Cupriavidus metallidurans CH34: one gene and its partner. The main gene of each other region encodes a partner of the protein of the gene in region 2 in a complex. Links are inferred from orthologs where the notes say so. Each region holds a gene or a part of one and is shown on either strand. Other genes may lie near its edges.

Region 1 (6,894 bases), 190 kb from region 2 along the record:
GGCAACGTTCTTCTTGACCTTCTTACGCGCGCGCTGGGCGGCGTTATTCGGACCTTTTGCCATTCGATTCTTCCTATGCCTTCGGCTTTACTTCTTCAGTGCCACGCCGGCCTTACGCGGACCCTTACGGGTACGAGCGTTGGTGCGGGTACGCTGACCGCGCATCGGCAGACCCTTGCGGTGACGCATGCCACGATAGCAACCAAGGTCCATCAGACGCTTGATGTTCATCGTGGTTTCACGACGCAGGTCACCCTCGACCGTGACCTTGCCCACTTCATCACGAAGCTTTTCCAGGTCGGCGTCGGTCAGGTCCTTGACCTTCTTGTCAAACGGTACACCGGTGGCCTCGCAAATCTTGCGGGCGCGCGAGCGGCCGATACCGTAAATGGCCGTCAGGCCGATTTCGGTATGCTTGTGGTTCGGGATGTTAACCCCTGCGATACGTGCCATTCGTCAATCCTCTTTCCGATTAGCCTTGGCGTTGCTTGTGGCGGGGATCCGACGAGCAGATCACGCGCACGACACCGTTGCGCTTGATGATTTTGCAGTTGCGGCAAATGCGCTTAACAGAAGCCAGCACTTTCATGATTTTCCTCTTCCTTCAATTCCTGTTCGCTTCACTTCGTCCGGAAGACGATGCGTGCGCGTGACAGATCATATGGGGTCAGCTCGACAGTCACCTTGTCACCCGGAAGAATCCGGATGTAGTTCATTCGCATCTTGCCGGAGATATGGCCCAGTACTATGTGGCCGTTTTCAAGCTTGACGCGGAACGTCGCGTTGGGGAGATTTTCCAGGACCTCCCCTTGCATCTGGATGACGTCGTCTTTTGCCATACCTGAGCCTGTCCCAACCTGTTTTTAACGCAAGGTCAGGTTACCCTTGAAATTCGCCTTCTTCAGCAGCGACTCATACTGCTGCGACATGACGTAGGACTGTACCTGTGCCATGAAGTCCATCGTGACGACCACGATGATCAGCAGCGAGGTTCCGCCGAAATAGAACGGAACGTTCCAGCGCAGCACCAGGAATTCCGGCAACAGGCAGACTAGTGTGATGTAAATCGCACCAGCCAGCGTCAGGCGCACCAAGATCTTGTCGATATAGCGCGTCGTTTGCTCGCCCGGACGGATGCCCGGAATGAAGGCACCACTCTTTTTCAGGTTATCCGCCACTTCCCGGCTGTTGTACACCAGAGCCGTATAGAAGAAGCAGAAGAAAACAATCGCAGTTGCATACAGCAGGATGTACACCGGCTGACCCGGCGACAGCGTGGCAGCCAGGTCCTTGATGAACCGACCCACCGCACTCGTCGAGTCCGACGTAAACCAGCCCGCAATCGTTGCCGGGAACAGGATGATCGACGATGCAAAGATCGGCGGAATCACCCCTGCCATGTTCAGCTTCAGCGGCAGATGCGACGACTGACCGCCGTACACCTTGTTGCCGACCTGACGCTTGGCATAGTTCACCAGAATCTTGCGCTGGCCACGCTCGATAAACACCACGGCGAAGGTCACACCCGCAATGATCGCCACGATAAAGATCGCCGCGATGATGCTCATGGAACCCGTACGGACCAGTTCGAACAGTCCGCCAATCGCATTGGGCAAGCCCGCCGCGATACCGCCAAAGATGATGATCGAGATACCGTTGCCCAGACCACGCTCGGTGATCTGTTCACCCAGCCACATCAGGAACATCGTGCCAGTCACCAGCGTGATCACCGCCGTGGCCCGGAACATCAGACCCGGTTCCAACACGAGACCAGGCTGCGATTCCAGCGCAACCGCAATCGACAGCGCCTGGAACGTGGCCAGAACCACAGTGCCGTAACGCGTGTACTGCGTAATCTTGCGTTGCCCTGCCTGCCCTTCCTTCTTCAACGACTCCAACTGCGGCAGCACGATCGTCAACAACTGCATGATGATCGACGCCGAGATGTACGGCATGATGCCGAGCGCGAAGACGGTAAAGCGCGACAGCGCACCGCCCGAGAACAGGTTAAACATCCCGAGGATGCCACCTGACTGAGACTGGAAAAGCTTCGCAAGCTGGTCCGGATCAATCCCCGGCACCGGAATATGCGCACCGATGCGGTAGACGATCAAAGCCAGCACCAGGAACATCAACCGGCGCTTGAGGTCGCCGTACTTCGCCGTGTTCCTGGCCTGCGCGCTTGCATTGGGTTTCGCCGTGGCCAAACGATGCTCCGACTGTGACTTCGCCTATGCTGCGAATGCTACTGCGTAATTACGCTTCGATCTGGCCGCCAGCGGCTTCGATCGCAGCCTTGGCACCAGCGGTGGCGCCCAGACCCTTGATCGTCACCTTGCGGGACAGTTCACCGGCCTTGATGACCTTTGCGCTCTTGACCAGCTCGCCCACCAGGCCAGCTTGCTTCAGGACCAGCAGGTCCACTTCAGCAGCTTCCAGGCGTTCGATGTCGCGCAGGGTCACTTCGGCGGTGAAGGCCTTGGTCAGCGAGGTGAAACCACGCTTCGGCAGGCGGCGATACAGCGGCATTTGACCGCCTTCGAAGCCCACCTTGTGGAAGCCGCCCGAACGCGACTTCTGACCCTTGTGACCGCGACCAGCCGTCTTGCCCAGGCCGGAGCCGATACCGCGGCCGACGCGACGCTTAGCGTGCTTCGAACCGTCAGCCGGTTTCAGGTTGTTCAGTTGCATGTTGCTCTCCAAGTCCCGATCAGGCCAGAACCTTGACCAGGTACGAGACCTTGTTGATCATGCCGCGCACGGCGGGCGTGTCCTGCAGCTCCGAAACGGAGTTCAGACGGCGCAGGCCCAGGCCACGAACGGTGGCGCGATGATCCTCGCGCGTGCCGATCAGGCTGCGCACGAGTTGCACTTTTACGGTTTTCTGCGACATTTCGTTCACCTTAGCCGAGGATGTCTTCAACCGACTTGCCACGCTTGGCGGCGATTTCTGCCGGCGTGCTCATCTTGGTCAGACCATCGAGGGTGGCACGAACCATGTTGTAAGGGTTCGTCGAACCGTGCGACTTGGTCACAACGTTCGTCACACCCATCACTTCGAAGATCGCGCGCATCGGGCCGCCGGCGATCACGCCAGTACCTTCCTTGGCGGGCATCATCAGAACCTTGGCGGCGCCGTGACGACCAACAACTTCGTGCTGCAGAGTGCCGTTCTTCAGTGCGACCTTGACCATCTTGCGACGGGCTTCGTCCATTGCCTTCTGCACGGCCACCGGAACTTCCTTGGCCTTGCCCTTGCCCATGCCGATGCGGCCATCGCCGTCACCCACCACGGTCAGCGCAGCGAAACCGAGGATACGGCCACCCTTCACCACTTTGGTGACACGGTTGACCGAGATCATCTTCTCGCGGAGGCCGTCGTCGCGTTCGTCCTGTTGGACTTTTGCTTGCATCTTTGCCATGACGTATCTCTCTGTGAGCGCTTAGAACTTGAGGCCGGCTTCGCGGGCAGCGTCAGCCAGGGCCTTCACGCGGCCGTGGAAGCGGAAGCCAGCACGATCGAACGCGACGGTTTCCACGCCGGCAGCCTTTGCCTTCTCGGCAACACGCTTGCCCACCACGGTGGCGGCAGCGACGGTAGCGCCGTTGCCATTCAGTTCCTTGCGCACTTCTGCCTCGGCGGTCGAAGCCGAAGCCAGCACTTGCGTGCCGCACGGCGAGTACACCTGAGCGTAAATATGCGAATTCGTACGGAACACGGTCAGACGATTCACCTTCAGTTCCGCGATCTTGGCGCGGGTCTGACGTGCACGGCGCAAACGAGCGTCTTTCTTGTTCATCATTGCACCCCTTACTTCTTCTTGGTTTCCTTCAGGATGACGCGCTCGTCAGCGTAGCGAACACCCTTGCCCTTGTAGGGCTCAGGCGGACGGTACGCGCGAACTTCCGCGGCAACCTGACCGACTTTCTGCTTGTCCGCACCCTTGATGATGATCTCGGTCTGCGTCGGCGTTTCGGCCTTCACGCCTTCCGGCATCTCATGGATCACGTCGTGCGAGAAACCAAGCTGGAGCTTCAGAGCGGCGCCCTGCAGTTGAGCGCGGTAACCCACGCCAACCAGCTGCAGCTTGCGCTCGAAACCGGTGGTCACGCCCTTGACCATGTTCGCGGCCAGCGCGCGCATGGTGCCTTGCAGGGCGTTAGCTTCGCGCGATTCGTCGGCCGGTTCGAACGTCAGCGTGCCTTCGGCAACGTTGACCTTCACCAGGCTATGAATCGGCTGGGACAGCGTACCGAGCGGGCCCTTTACGGAGAGCACGCCAGCCGCCACATTAACTTCCGCGCCTTTCGGCAGCGCGATGGGAGCCTTACCTACACGGGACATGTTTGCTCCTTACGCGACGTAGCAGAGAACTTCGCCGCCCACGCCAGTGGCACGTGCCTTGCGGTCGGTCATCAGACCCTGCGGGGTCGAGATGATCGCAACGCCCAGGCCGTTCATCACGTGGGGAATGTCGCTGCGGCCCTTGTACACGCGCAGACCGGGCTTCGAAACGCGTTCAATGCGCTCGATCACCGGACGGCCGGCGTAATACTTCAGACCAATGGTCAGTTGCGCCTTGCCGCCTTCTTCCTGCACCGAGAAGTCTTCGACGTAGCCTTCGTCCTTCAGGACTTTGGCGATCGCAGCCTTCAGTTTGGACGAGGGCATGACCACCGACGCCTTCTGCACGCCCTGGGCGTTGCGAATGCGCGTCAGCATATCGGCGATAGGATCGCTCATGCTCATACTGTTTCTCCTGTAGCCTGTGCGTAATTACCAGCTGGCTTTCGTCAGACCCGGAATTTCGCCCTTGAAGGCGATTTCACGAATCTTGTTACGCGCCAGGCCAAACTTGCGGAAGGTACCGCGGGGACGACCGGTGATCGCGCAGCGGTTACGCTGGCGAGTCGGGTTCGCGTTGCGCGGGAGCTTTTGCAGCTCGAGGCGCGCCAGATAACGCTCTTCTTCCGACTTTTCTTGGTCGTCAATAATGGCCTTGAGGTTTGCGCGCTTGTCGGCGTACTTCGCCACGAGCTTTGCGCGCTTCTTCTCACGTTCAATCAGAGCCAGTTTAGCCACGGTTACCCCTTAATTACGGAACGGGAACTTGAACGCATTCAGGAGAGCCTTGGCTTCCTCGTCGTTCTTAGCCGTCGTCGTGATGCTGATGTTCAGACCACGCAGTGCGTCGATCTTGTCGTACTCAATTTCGGGGAAAATGATCTGCTCTTTCACACCGATGTTGTAGTTACCACGACCGTCGAACGATTTGCCCGACACACCACGGAAGTCACGTACGCGCGGCAGGGCCACGGTCACGAAACGATCCAGGAATTCGAACATACGCTCACCGCGCAGGGTCACCATCGCACCGATGGGGTAGCCCTGACGGATCTTGAAGCCGGCGATGGCCTTCTTGGCCTTCGTCACCACAGGCTTCTGACCGGCGATCTTGGTCAGGTCGCCAACGGCCAGCTCAATGACCTTCTTGTCATTGATGGCTTCGCCAAGGCCCATGTTCAGGGTGATCTTGGTGAAACGCGGCACTTCCATGACCGACTTGTAGCCGAACTGCTTCATCAGCGCCGGCACAACCTGTTCTTTGTAAAACTCTTGCAGACGTGCTGTCATGCTCAACTCCTATCTGTGCCCAGAATCAAGCGGCCAGGACGGCACCGGTCGTCTTCAGCACGCGCACGCGCTTGCCGTCTTCGACCTTGATACCGACGCGCGACGGCTTGCCATTGGCATCTACGAGCGCAACGTTGGAAATATGCAGCGGCATGAGCTTGTCGACCACACCACCGGTGGTGCCCAGCATCGGGTTCGGGCGAGCGTGCTTCTTGGCAACGTTCACACCTTCAACCACGACCTTGTCACCCTGCACTGCTTGCACCGTGCCGCGCTTGCCCTTGTCCTTGCCGGTCAGCACGATGACTTCGTCGCCTTTGCGAATCTTGTTCATGGCGGCTCCTTACAGCACTTCCGGAGCGAGCGACACGATCTTCATGAAGCGCTCGGTACGGAGTTCACGAGTCACCGGCCCGAAAATACGGGTGCCGATCGGCTCGAGCTTGTTGTTCAGCAGGACAGCAGCATTGCCGTCGAACTTGACGAGCGAACCATCAGCGCGGCGCACGCCCTTGGCGGTACGCACAACGACTGCGTTGTAGATGTCGCCCTTCTTCACGCGACCGCGCGGCGCTGCGTCCTTCACGGTCACCTTGATGATGTCGCCCACGCTCGCGTAGCGGCGCTTGGACCCACCCAGTACCTTGATGCACAGCACTTCGCGCGCACCGGTGTTATCGGCCACTTCGAGCCGGCTTTCTGTCTGAATCATGGTGTTATCTTCCCAACTTAATCCGCCAGACTCTCCATATAGGAAGCCCGCCGGTCAGTCTTGGTCCCGTCGGTACCTGGCATTGCGCCCCGCACCGCTTGGGTTGATCAACTTGGAAGTCGGTAGTGCCTGCTACCCCGCAAAACATGGAGCACCAGACCCTGGCTCGCTTCGCAGGCCCGCCCGGGTGATACTGCAGGGGCAAGCGCAACAAAGCGGAAGTCCAGGATTATAGCATATAACCCTGGACTTGCAAGTCATCAATACACTGTTGTGTTTAGATGACGCGCGCAGCTTCTACCAGCCGGGAAACCACCCAGGACTTGGTCCGCGACAGCGGACGGGTTTCCTGGATCTCGACCTTGTCGCCTTCCTTGTACTGGTTGGCCTCGTCGTGTGCGTGGTACTTCTTCGAACGCAGCACGTACTTGCCGTACAGGGGGTGCTTGACGCGGTTTTCGATCAGGACCGTCACGGTCTTGTCCATCTTGTCGCTCACGACACGACCCACGAGGGTACGGCGAAGCGACGTTTCAGTCTTCGCAGC
Region 2 (7,241 bases):
GCCGCCCGGAAATTCCCAGTAGCCCTCGTACGGCTTGCCCGCCGGACGCTGCGCCAGCAGAAACTTGCCGTCCGCCTGGATCATCACGCCAACCGCCACTTCCGTGACCTTGCGCGTCTGCCCGTCGGCGGTCTTCACCGTGTCCGCCTGACCGCTCATGCCTTGCTGCCTGAATCAGTCGCGGGGTCGGCCACGAACGGCTTGCCATGCTTGCCGCCCCAGTCGCGCGCGAACTGCCACGCCACGCGCCCGGAGCGCGAACCGCGCTCGAGGGCCCAGACCAGCGCATCGCCGCGCGCGGCCTCGATATCGGCGGGCGTGCAGCCAAAGTGTCCGAGCCAGTGACCAACGATGGCCAGGTACTCGTCCTGCTTCGGCGGGTAGAACGACAGCCACAAGCCAAAGCGCTCGGACAGCGAGATCTTCTCCTCCACCACCTCACCCGGATGGATTTCGCCATCGGAAGTGTGCTGGTAGGTCTCGTTGTCCTTCATGTACTCGGGTAGCAGATGCCGACGGTTCGACGTCGCGTAGATCAGCACGTTGTCTGACTGCGCGGCCACCGAGCCGTCCAACGCCGACTTGAGCGACTTGTAGCCGGATTCGCCGTCCTCGAACGACAAGTCGTCGCAGAAAATCGCGAAGCGCTCGGGGCGCTGCGCAAGCTGCTCGACGATGTCTCCGAGATCGCCCAGATCATCCTTGTCTACTTCCACCAGGCGCAGCCCGTCGTTCACGAACGCATTCAGGCAAGCCTTGATCAGCGACGACTTGCCGGTGCCACGCGCGCCGGTCAGCAGCACGTTGTTGGCCGGCAGCCGGTTCACGAACTGGCGGGTGTTGGCGACGATCGCGTCTTTCTGGCGATCGATGTTCTTCAGATCGCCCAGATGGATCGGCGGCAATTGCCGGATCGCCTGCAGATAGCCGATGTTGCCGAACAGGCTCTGGCGCTTGCGCCAGCGGAACGCTACCGCCTCCTTCCAGTCCGCGTCGGTCAGTTCCGGCGGCAGCCATTGTTCAAGTCGGGCAAGGAAGCCATCGAGGCGGGCAGCGAGGTCAGACATGGGGCGAGTCTTCCAGAATTACGAACTTACGAACGATAGTCGGCGTTGATCGACACGTAGTCATGCGACAGGTCGCAGGTCCACACGGTCGCTTCGGCGTCGCCGCGGCCCAGCGCGATGCGCACCGTGATCTCCGCCTGCTTCATCACGCGCTGGCCGTCTTCCTCGCGATACTCGGGGTTGCGGCCGCCGTCACGCGCGACCCACACGTCATCGAGCCACAGGTTCACGCGATCGACGTCGAGGTCGTTGACGCCGGCGTAGCCGATAGCGGCGAGGATACGGCCGAGGTTGGGGTCCGAGGCATAGAACGCCGTTTTCACCAGCGGCGAATGGGCCACGGCGTAGGCGATCTGGCGGCACTCGGCCACATTCTTGCCCCCTTCCACACGGATCGTCATCAGCTTGGTGGCGCCTTCGCCATCGCGCACGATCGCCTGCGCGAGTTCCTGAGCCAGCGCCGTCACGGCATCACGCAGCGCCTCGAACGCGGCACCCTCGGCACGATCGATCGTCACGCCGGCCTTGCCTGAGGCGATCAGCACGAACGAGTCGTTGGTCGACGTATCGCCGTCGATCGTGATGCTGTTGAACGAGTGATCGGCGGCGTGCGACACCAGCTTCTGCAGCACCGGCTGCGCCACGGCGGCATCGGTGGCGATAAAGCCGAGCATCGTCGCCATGTTCGGGCGGATCATGCCGGCGCCCTTGCTGATGCCGGAGAGCGTCACGGTCTTGCCGTCGATCTGCACCGTGCGCGAGGCTGCCTTCGGCTGCGTGTCGGTGGTCATGATCGATTCCGCGGCAGCCAGCCAGTTATCGGCACGTGCGTTGGCGATAGCGGTCGGCAGTGCCGCGGTCAGGCGGTCGACCGGAAGCTGTTCCAGAATCACGCCGGTTGAGAACGGCAGCACCTGTTTCGACTGGATGGCCAGCGCCTTGGCCAGCGCATCGCACGTGGCGCGCGCGGCGGCCAGACCCGGTTCCCCGGTGCCGGCGTTGGCATTGCCAGTGTTCACCACGATGGCACGAATGCCAGCGCCCGCGGCGAGATGCTCACGGCAAACCTGCACGGGCGCCGCGCAGAACCGGTTTTGCGTGAACACGCCTGCCACCGTGCTGCCTTCGGCCACGCGGACCACGAGCACGTCCTTGCGATTGGCCTTGCGGATACCGGCTTCGGCCCAGCCGAGCTCGACGCCGGCGACGGATTTCAAGTTTTCTGCCTGGGGCAGGGGCAGGTTCACTGGCATGGTGATTTCCTCAAATTCTCTGATGCACCTGACGAACATGCCCGCTTGACGCAGGGTTCAAGCGGGCATGTGCTGGATGGTTTGGTGATGCGCGCCGCGCGCGCCGATCACCGACCGCGACGGACTGGCTTTAGCTCAGCTTGCCGTGGCACTGCTTGAACTTCTTGCCCGAACCGCACGGGCACGGGTCGTTGCGGCCAACCTTGGGCATGCCGGCCAGCGCCGCTTCGCCGCCCATCGCGGCCAGCGCCGCGGCGGCCGTGTTGCTGCGTGCCGGCTCTGCCTGCTCCACAGGCTCGGCACCCTCGGCGAACTCGTCATGCTTGTATTGCACGTTCTCGAGGTGCGCCAAGCCTTCCTCGATCTGCTCCGAAGCCTGTTCGAGTTCCTCGGGCGACTGGATATGCACGTTGAATACCACGCGCGTGACTTCGCTCTTGATCACGTCCAGCAGGCGCGCGAACAGTTCGAACGATTCGCGCTTGTACTCCTGCTTCGGATCCTTTTGCGCATAGCCGCGCAGGTGGATGCCCTGACGCAGGTGATCCAGCGCGGCCAGGTGCTCGCGCCAGTGCGTGTCGATACTTTGCAGCATGACCGAGCGCTCGAAGCCGGCGAACGACTCGCGGCCCACTTGCGCCACCTTGGCGTCGTAGTGCTCGCGCGCTGCCTTCAGGATCATGTCCAGCAGCTCTTCATCCTCGATGCTCTGCGCGCCTTCGATGGTCTTCGCCAGCGGCAGCTCCAGACCCCAGTCGTCACGCAGGCGCTGTTCCAGGCCAGCAATGTCCCACTGCTCTTCCATGCTCTCGGCGGGCACGTATTCGCGGAACACCTCCACCAGCACGCTCTCGCGCAGGTTCGCCACCATGTCGCCGACGTCCTGCGATTCGAGTACGTCGTTACGGAGCTTGTAGATTTCCTTGCGCTGGTCGTTCGCAACGTCGTCGTACTGCAGCAGTTGCTTGCGGATGTCGAAGTTGCGGCCCTCGACCTTGCGCTGCGCGGATTCGATCGAGCGCGTGACGATACCGGCTTCGATCGGCTCGCCTTCAGGCATCTTCAGACGTTCCATGATCGCGCGCACGCGGTCGCCGGCGAAGATACGCAGGAGCTGGTCGTCAAGCGACAGATAGAAGCGCGACGAGCCCGGGTCGCCCTGACGGCCGGCGCGGCCGCGAAGCTGGTTGTCGATCCGGCGCGACTCGTGTCGCTCGGTGCCGACGATATGCAGGCCGCCAGCCGCCTTGACCTGGTCGTGCAGCGATTGCCACTCATCCTTGAGCTTGGCGATGCGCTCGGCCTTCTCGGCATCGGACAGGTTGGCATCGGCTTCGATAAAACCGGCCTGCTTCTCGACGTTGCCGCCCAGCACGATGTCGGTACCGCGACCGGCCATGTTGGTGGCGATCGTGACCATCTTGGGTCGGCCGGCCTGCGCCACGATCTCGGCTTCGCGCGCGTGCTGCTTGGCGTTCAGCACCTGGTGCGGCAGCTTTTCCTTGTTCAGCAGGTCCGACAGATACTCGGACGTTTCGATCGACGTCGTGCCCACCAGCACCGGCTGGCCTCGGTCGTAGCAGTCGCGGATATCGCGCACCACGGCGTCGTAGCGTTCCTTCGACGTCTTGTAGATCTGGTCCTGCAGGTCCTTGCGCTGGGCCTGACGGTTGGTCGGGATCACCACGACTTCGAGGCCGTAGATCTCCTGGAACTCGTAGGCTTCCGTGTCGGCCGTGCCGGTCATGCCGGCCAGCTTCTCGTACATGCGGAAGTAGTTCTGGAACGTGATGGTGGCCAGCGTCTGGTTTTCCTGCTGGACGGTCACGCCTTCCTTGGCTTCCACGGCCTGGTGCAGGCCATCGGACCAGCGGCGGCCCGTCATCAGGCGGCCCGTGAATTCGTCGACGATGATGACCTCGTCGTTCTGCACCACATAGTGCTGGTCGCGATGGAACAGGCTGTGCGCGCGCAGGGCGGCGTACAGGTGGTGCATCAGCGTAATGTTCTGGGGCGCGTAGAGCGATTCGCCCTCGCTGATCAGCCCGAGCTGGGACAGGATCTGCTCGGCCTTCTCGTGGCCGGCCTCGGTCAGATAGACCTGATGGCCCTTCTCGTCCACGTAGTAGTCGCCAGGCTTCTCGACGCCGGTACCGTCGGCCTTCTCCTCGCCGATCTGGCGCTCGAGCAGCTTCGGAATGCCGTTCATGCGCTGGTAGAGATCGGTCTGGTTCTCGGCCTGGCCCGAGATGATCAGCGGCGTGCGCGCCTCGTCGATCAGGATCGAGTCCACTTCGTCGACGATCGCGTAATGCAACGGACGCTGCACGCGCTGCGACGGGTCATAGACCATGTTGTCGCGCAGATAGTCGAAGCCAAACTCGTTGTTGGTGCCGTACGTGATGTCCGCGTTGTACGCGATCTGCTTCTGATCGTGTGGCATCTGCGACAGGTTCACGCCCACCGACAGGCCCAGGAAGTTGTACAGCCGCCCCATCCACTCGGCGTCACGCTGCGCCAGGTAGTCGTTGACCGTCACCACGTGCACGCCCTTGCCGGTCAGCGCATTGAGATACACGGCCAGCGTGGCGGTCAGCGTCTTGCCTTCACCGGTGCGCATTTCGGCAATCTTGTTGTCGTTCAGCACCATGCCGCCGATCATCTGCACGTCGAAGTGACGCATCTTCATGATCCGCTTGCTGGCTTCGCGGCAGACGGCGAAAGCCTCAGGCAGCAGTGCCTCGAGCGACTCGCCGCCGGCATGGCGCTGGCGGAATGTCTCGGTCATGCCACGCAACTCGTCGTCCGAGAGCTTCTCGAACTTCGGCTCGAGCGCATTGATCTGCTCGACCGTGCGGCGATATTGTTTAATCAGCCGTTCGTTGCGGCTGCCGAAGACTTTCTTGAGAAGGCCCGTGATCATCGAGTGCTTTCACCTGCGAGCGACCAGCGGCGAACCGGGCAGCCACGCGCGAGGAATGGGTGGATTGGCGCAAAACGCCGAGTTTATCATGTGCCGATGTCCTGACCGGACCGCTGCCAGGCCAGAATCTGCATGGGCGCAACAGGCCCGGGCGATAACCGGGGCCGCCCGTCCGGGACAGGCTGCTGGTGAGGTTGGGACAACCTCACCGACTTCAATGTTCCGCTGCGTGCCCAGGGTTCGACGATCAGCGGATGGCGGTCCGGTTGGTTGGGGAGAGCGCCTCGGCCAAGGGCGCCGGTACGGCCGCGTTCAAAAAGCCATTCGGATTACGTGGCAAACCGTTCACATGGACCTCGAAGTGCAGGTGTGCGCCGGTCGAGCGCCCCGTGCTGCCGACCCGGGCAATCATCTGGCCAGGGCGGACGATATCGCCAGCCCGAACCAGCGACTTCGACGCGTGAGCATACCGGGTCTTGAGTCCGTTATCGTGATCGATATCAATCATGTTGCCGTACTCGTTGTGCCATTCCGCTGCCACCACCACGCCACCTGCGGCCGCCAGGATCGGCGTGCCGGTGGGTGCCACGAAGTCCACGCCTTCATGCTGGGAGCGGCGACCGGTGAAAGGATCGATCCGCGTACCGAAGCTGGATCCGTCGTACCCGGTTGCCACGGGAAGCACCCGGGGGATGCGTCGTTCTCTCATCTGACGGTCCATCAACGCGGTCTCGATCACATCGAAGTAGTCGACGCGGTGCTCGGCCTGCTCGCCCAGGCGGGCCAGCTCGGCGCGCAGCTCGGGCAGGGTCAGTTCGGGCGACTGCGCCGGCGCGGCCGGGCCCCCACGGGCTGGGCGATGGCGAAAGTCGAAATCCTGGGGGGCAATGCCGGCCAGACCCGAAACCCGCTCACCAAGGGCATCGAGACGGACCATCTGCGCCTGCAGATCGCCCACGCTTGCGGCAAGCACCGCCAGGTTCTGCCGTAGAAAGGCATTCTCGCGCGCTTGTCGCGAGACCTCGGGCGACGCTTGGGAGCGCGCGAGGAGCCAGATAACGCCTGAGGCGGCGGCGGCAACGAGCGAGCAGAGCGCCAGCATGAGCAGCGCGACGCGCAGGCGCGTGAGATGGAAACGAAGCATCCGCTGCTCGCGCGGATGTAGCACGATGATTTGCATGACCTAACCCCACCCCAAAAGACGGGGCCGCTCTTGCGGCCCCGTGCGCACGCGGGCAAAGGCATCCCGGCTCTCGGACGGGCAAGGATTGCGCGCTAGAATGCGCGCATGCGCATGTTCACCCACCACGCTCACCAGACCCCTGCGGCCAAGCCACTCAATGACTGGCTGGCCAAGGCCGGGCCGGTTTCGGCGCTGATGCAGACCGCGCGGCAACTGGCGTCTCTGGAAGCGGAAGTCCTGTCACTCCTGCCGCAAGGCATGCGGGCCGGCATCGCCGTGGCCGGCGTCAAGACTGACGACCGGGGACCGCAAATGGAGCGCACACTGTTGTTGCTTGCCGCGCATGGCGCGGCGGCCGCGCGGGTCCGGCAAGTGGTGCCGACCCTGCTTTCCCGGCTGCAGCAACGGGGATCGCAGGTTACCGCAATCCGTGTACGGGTACAACCGGAGGTCGGGCGTGGCGATTGGGACACTAGTCCGGTCGAACGCAAGCCGCGAACGGCCAATCTGTCGCCGGCCGGATTGCATAGCATGGACGTGCTGGCGCACAACCTGGAGGCGTCACCGCTGAAGGATGCGGTGGAGGCCTTGCTGGCCCGGCATCGCTGATTCGATCCTCGCTACGCCCGCTCAGCCCCCTTATTAGTAGTTGGGAGCGGCCAGATGCGCGGCCCGGCACCATCCCGCAGACAACAAAAAACCCCGTGCCCTTACGAGGCGCGGGGTTTCCGATCGAAGCTTGATGCCAGTCAGTCGTCAGGCGAATGCCGGCTGAGCCTGTGGCAGGAACGCGACGGGCGCTTCCTCGACCTTGT

The links.
Region 1: the proteins of secA (region 2) and secY are in contact, whole or in part, in a crystal structure (PDB 3DIN), measured with the Thermotoga maritima proteins. The link is inferred for Cupriavidus metallidurans CH34 from one-to-one orthologs. Residues at the interface, in WP_004082002.1 of Thermotoga maritima: Glu261, Ala262, Arg263, Lys300, Ala301, Arg302, Thr303, Ile304, Ile305, Leu323, Tyr324, Asp325, Pro326, Val329, Ser330, Tyr333, Ile336, Lys340, Phe345, Val349, Glu363, Phe364, Tyr374, Ser375, Gly376, Gly377, Glu393, Ile395, Thr482, Ser483; in WP_004081795.1 of Thermotoga maritima: Glu108, Gly109, Glu110, Glu111, Ala236, Glu237, Arg238, Arg239, Ile240, Thr241, Ile242, Gln243, Tyr244, Ala245, Arg246, Arg247, Val248, Thr249, Gly250, Arg251, Arg252, Val253, Tyr254, Gly256, Ala257, Ser258, Thr259, Tyr260, Leu261, Pro262.

What each region holds. Positions count from the first base shown.
Region 1 is NC_007973.1:3,569,801-3,576,694, forward strand. The notes cover bases 36-3,031. They hold secY (preprotein translocase subunit SecY), read right to left. Parts: upstream 2,208-3,031; coding sequence 864-2,207; downstream 36-863. Other genes in these bases: rpsK (30S ribosomal protein S11), read right to left, coding at 36-63; rpsM (30S ribosomal protein S13), read right to left, coding at 88-453; rpmJ (50S ribosomal protein L36), read right to left, coding at 473-589; infA (translation initiation factor IF-1), read right to left, coding at 621-839; rplO (50S ribosomal protein L15), read right to left, coding at 2,257-2,691. Outside these bases: more of rpsK, read right to left, coding at 1-35; more of rpsE, read right to left, coding at 3,032-3,422; rplR (50S ribosomal protein L18), read right to left, coding at 3,444-3,800; rplF (50S ribosomal protein L6), read right to left, coding at 3,812-4,345; rpsH (30S ribosomal protein S8), read right to left, coding at 4,355-4,750; rpsN (30S ribosomal protein S14), read right to left, coding at 4,778-5,083; rplE (50S ribosomal protein L5), read right to left, coding at 5,093-5,635; rplX (50S ribosomal protein L24), read right to left, coding at 5,661-5,969; rplN (50S ribosomal protein L14), read right to left, coding at 5,979-6,347; rpsQ (30S ribosomal protein S17), read right to left, coding at 6,625-6,894. UniProt on the Escherichia coli protein: The central subunit of the protein translocation channel SecYEG. Consists of two halves formed by TMs 1-5 and 6-10.
Region 2 is NC_007973.1:3,375,490-3,382,730, forward strand. The notes cover bases 2,251-5,593. They hold secA (preprotein translocase subunit SecA), read right to left. Parts: upstream 5,244-5,593; coding sequence 2,451-5,243; downstream 2,251-2,450. Other genes in these bases: argJ (bifunctional glutamate N-acetyltransferase/amino-acid acetyltransferase ArgJ), read right to left, coding at 2,251-2,320; RMET_RS15620 (M23 family metallopeptidase), read right to left, coding at 5,491-5,593. Also shown: RMET_RS15600 (NUDIX domain-containing protein), read right to left, coding at 1-159; RMET_RS15605 (ATP-binding protein), read right to left, coding at 156-1,067; more of argJ, read right to left, coding at 1,094-2,250; more of RMET_RS15620, read right to left, coding at 5,594-6,423; RMET_RS15625 (DciA family protein), read left to right, coding at 6,532-7,035; lpxC (UDP-3-O-acyl-N-acetylglucosamine deacetylase), read right to left, coding at 7,183-7,241. UniProt on the Escherichia coli protein: Required for protein export, interacts with the SecYEG preprotein conducting channel.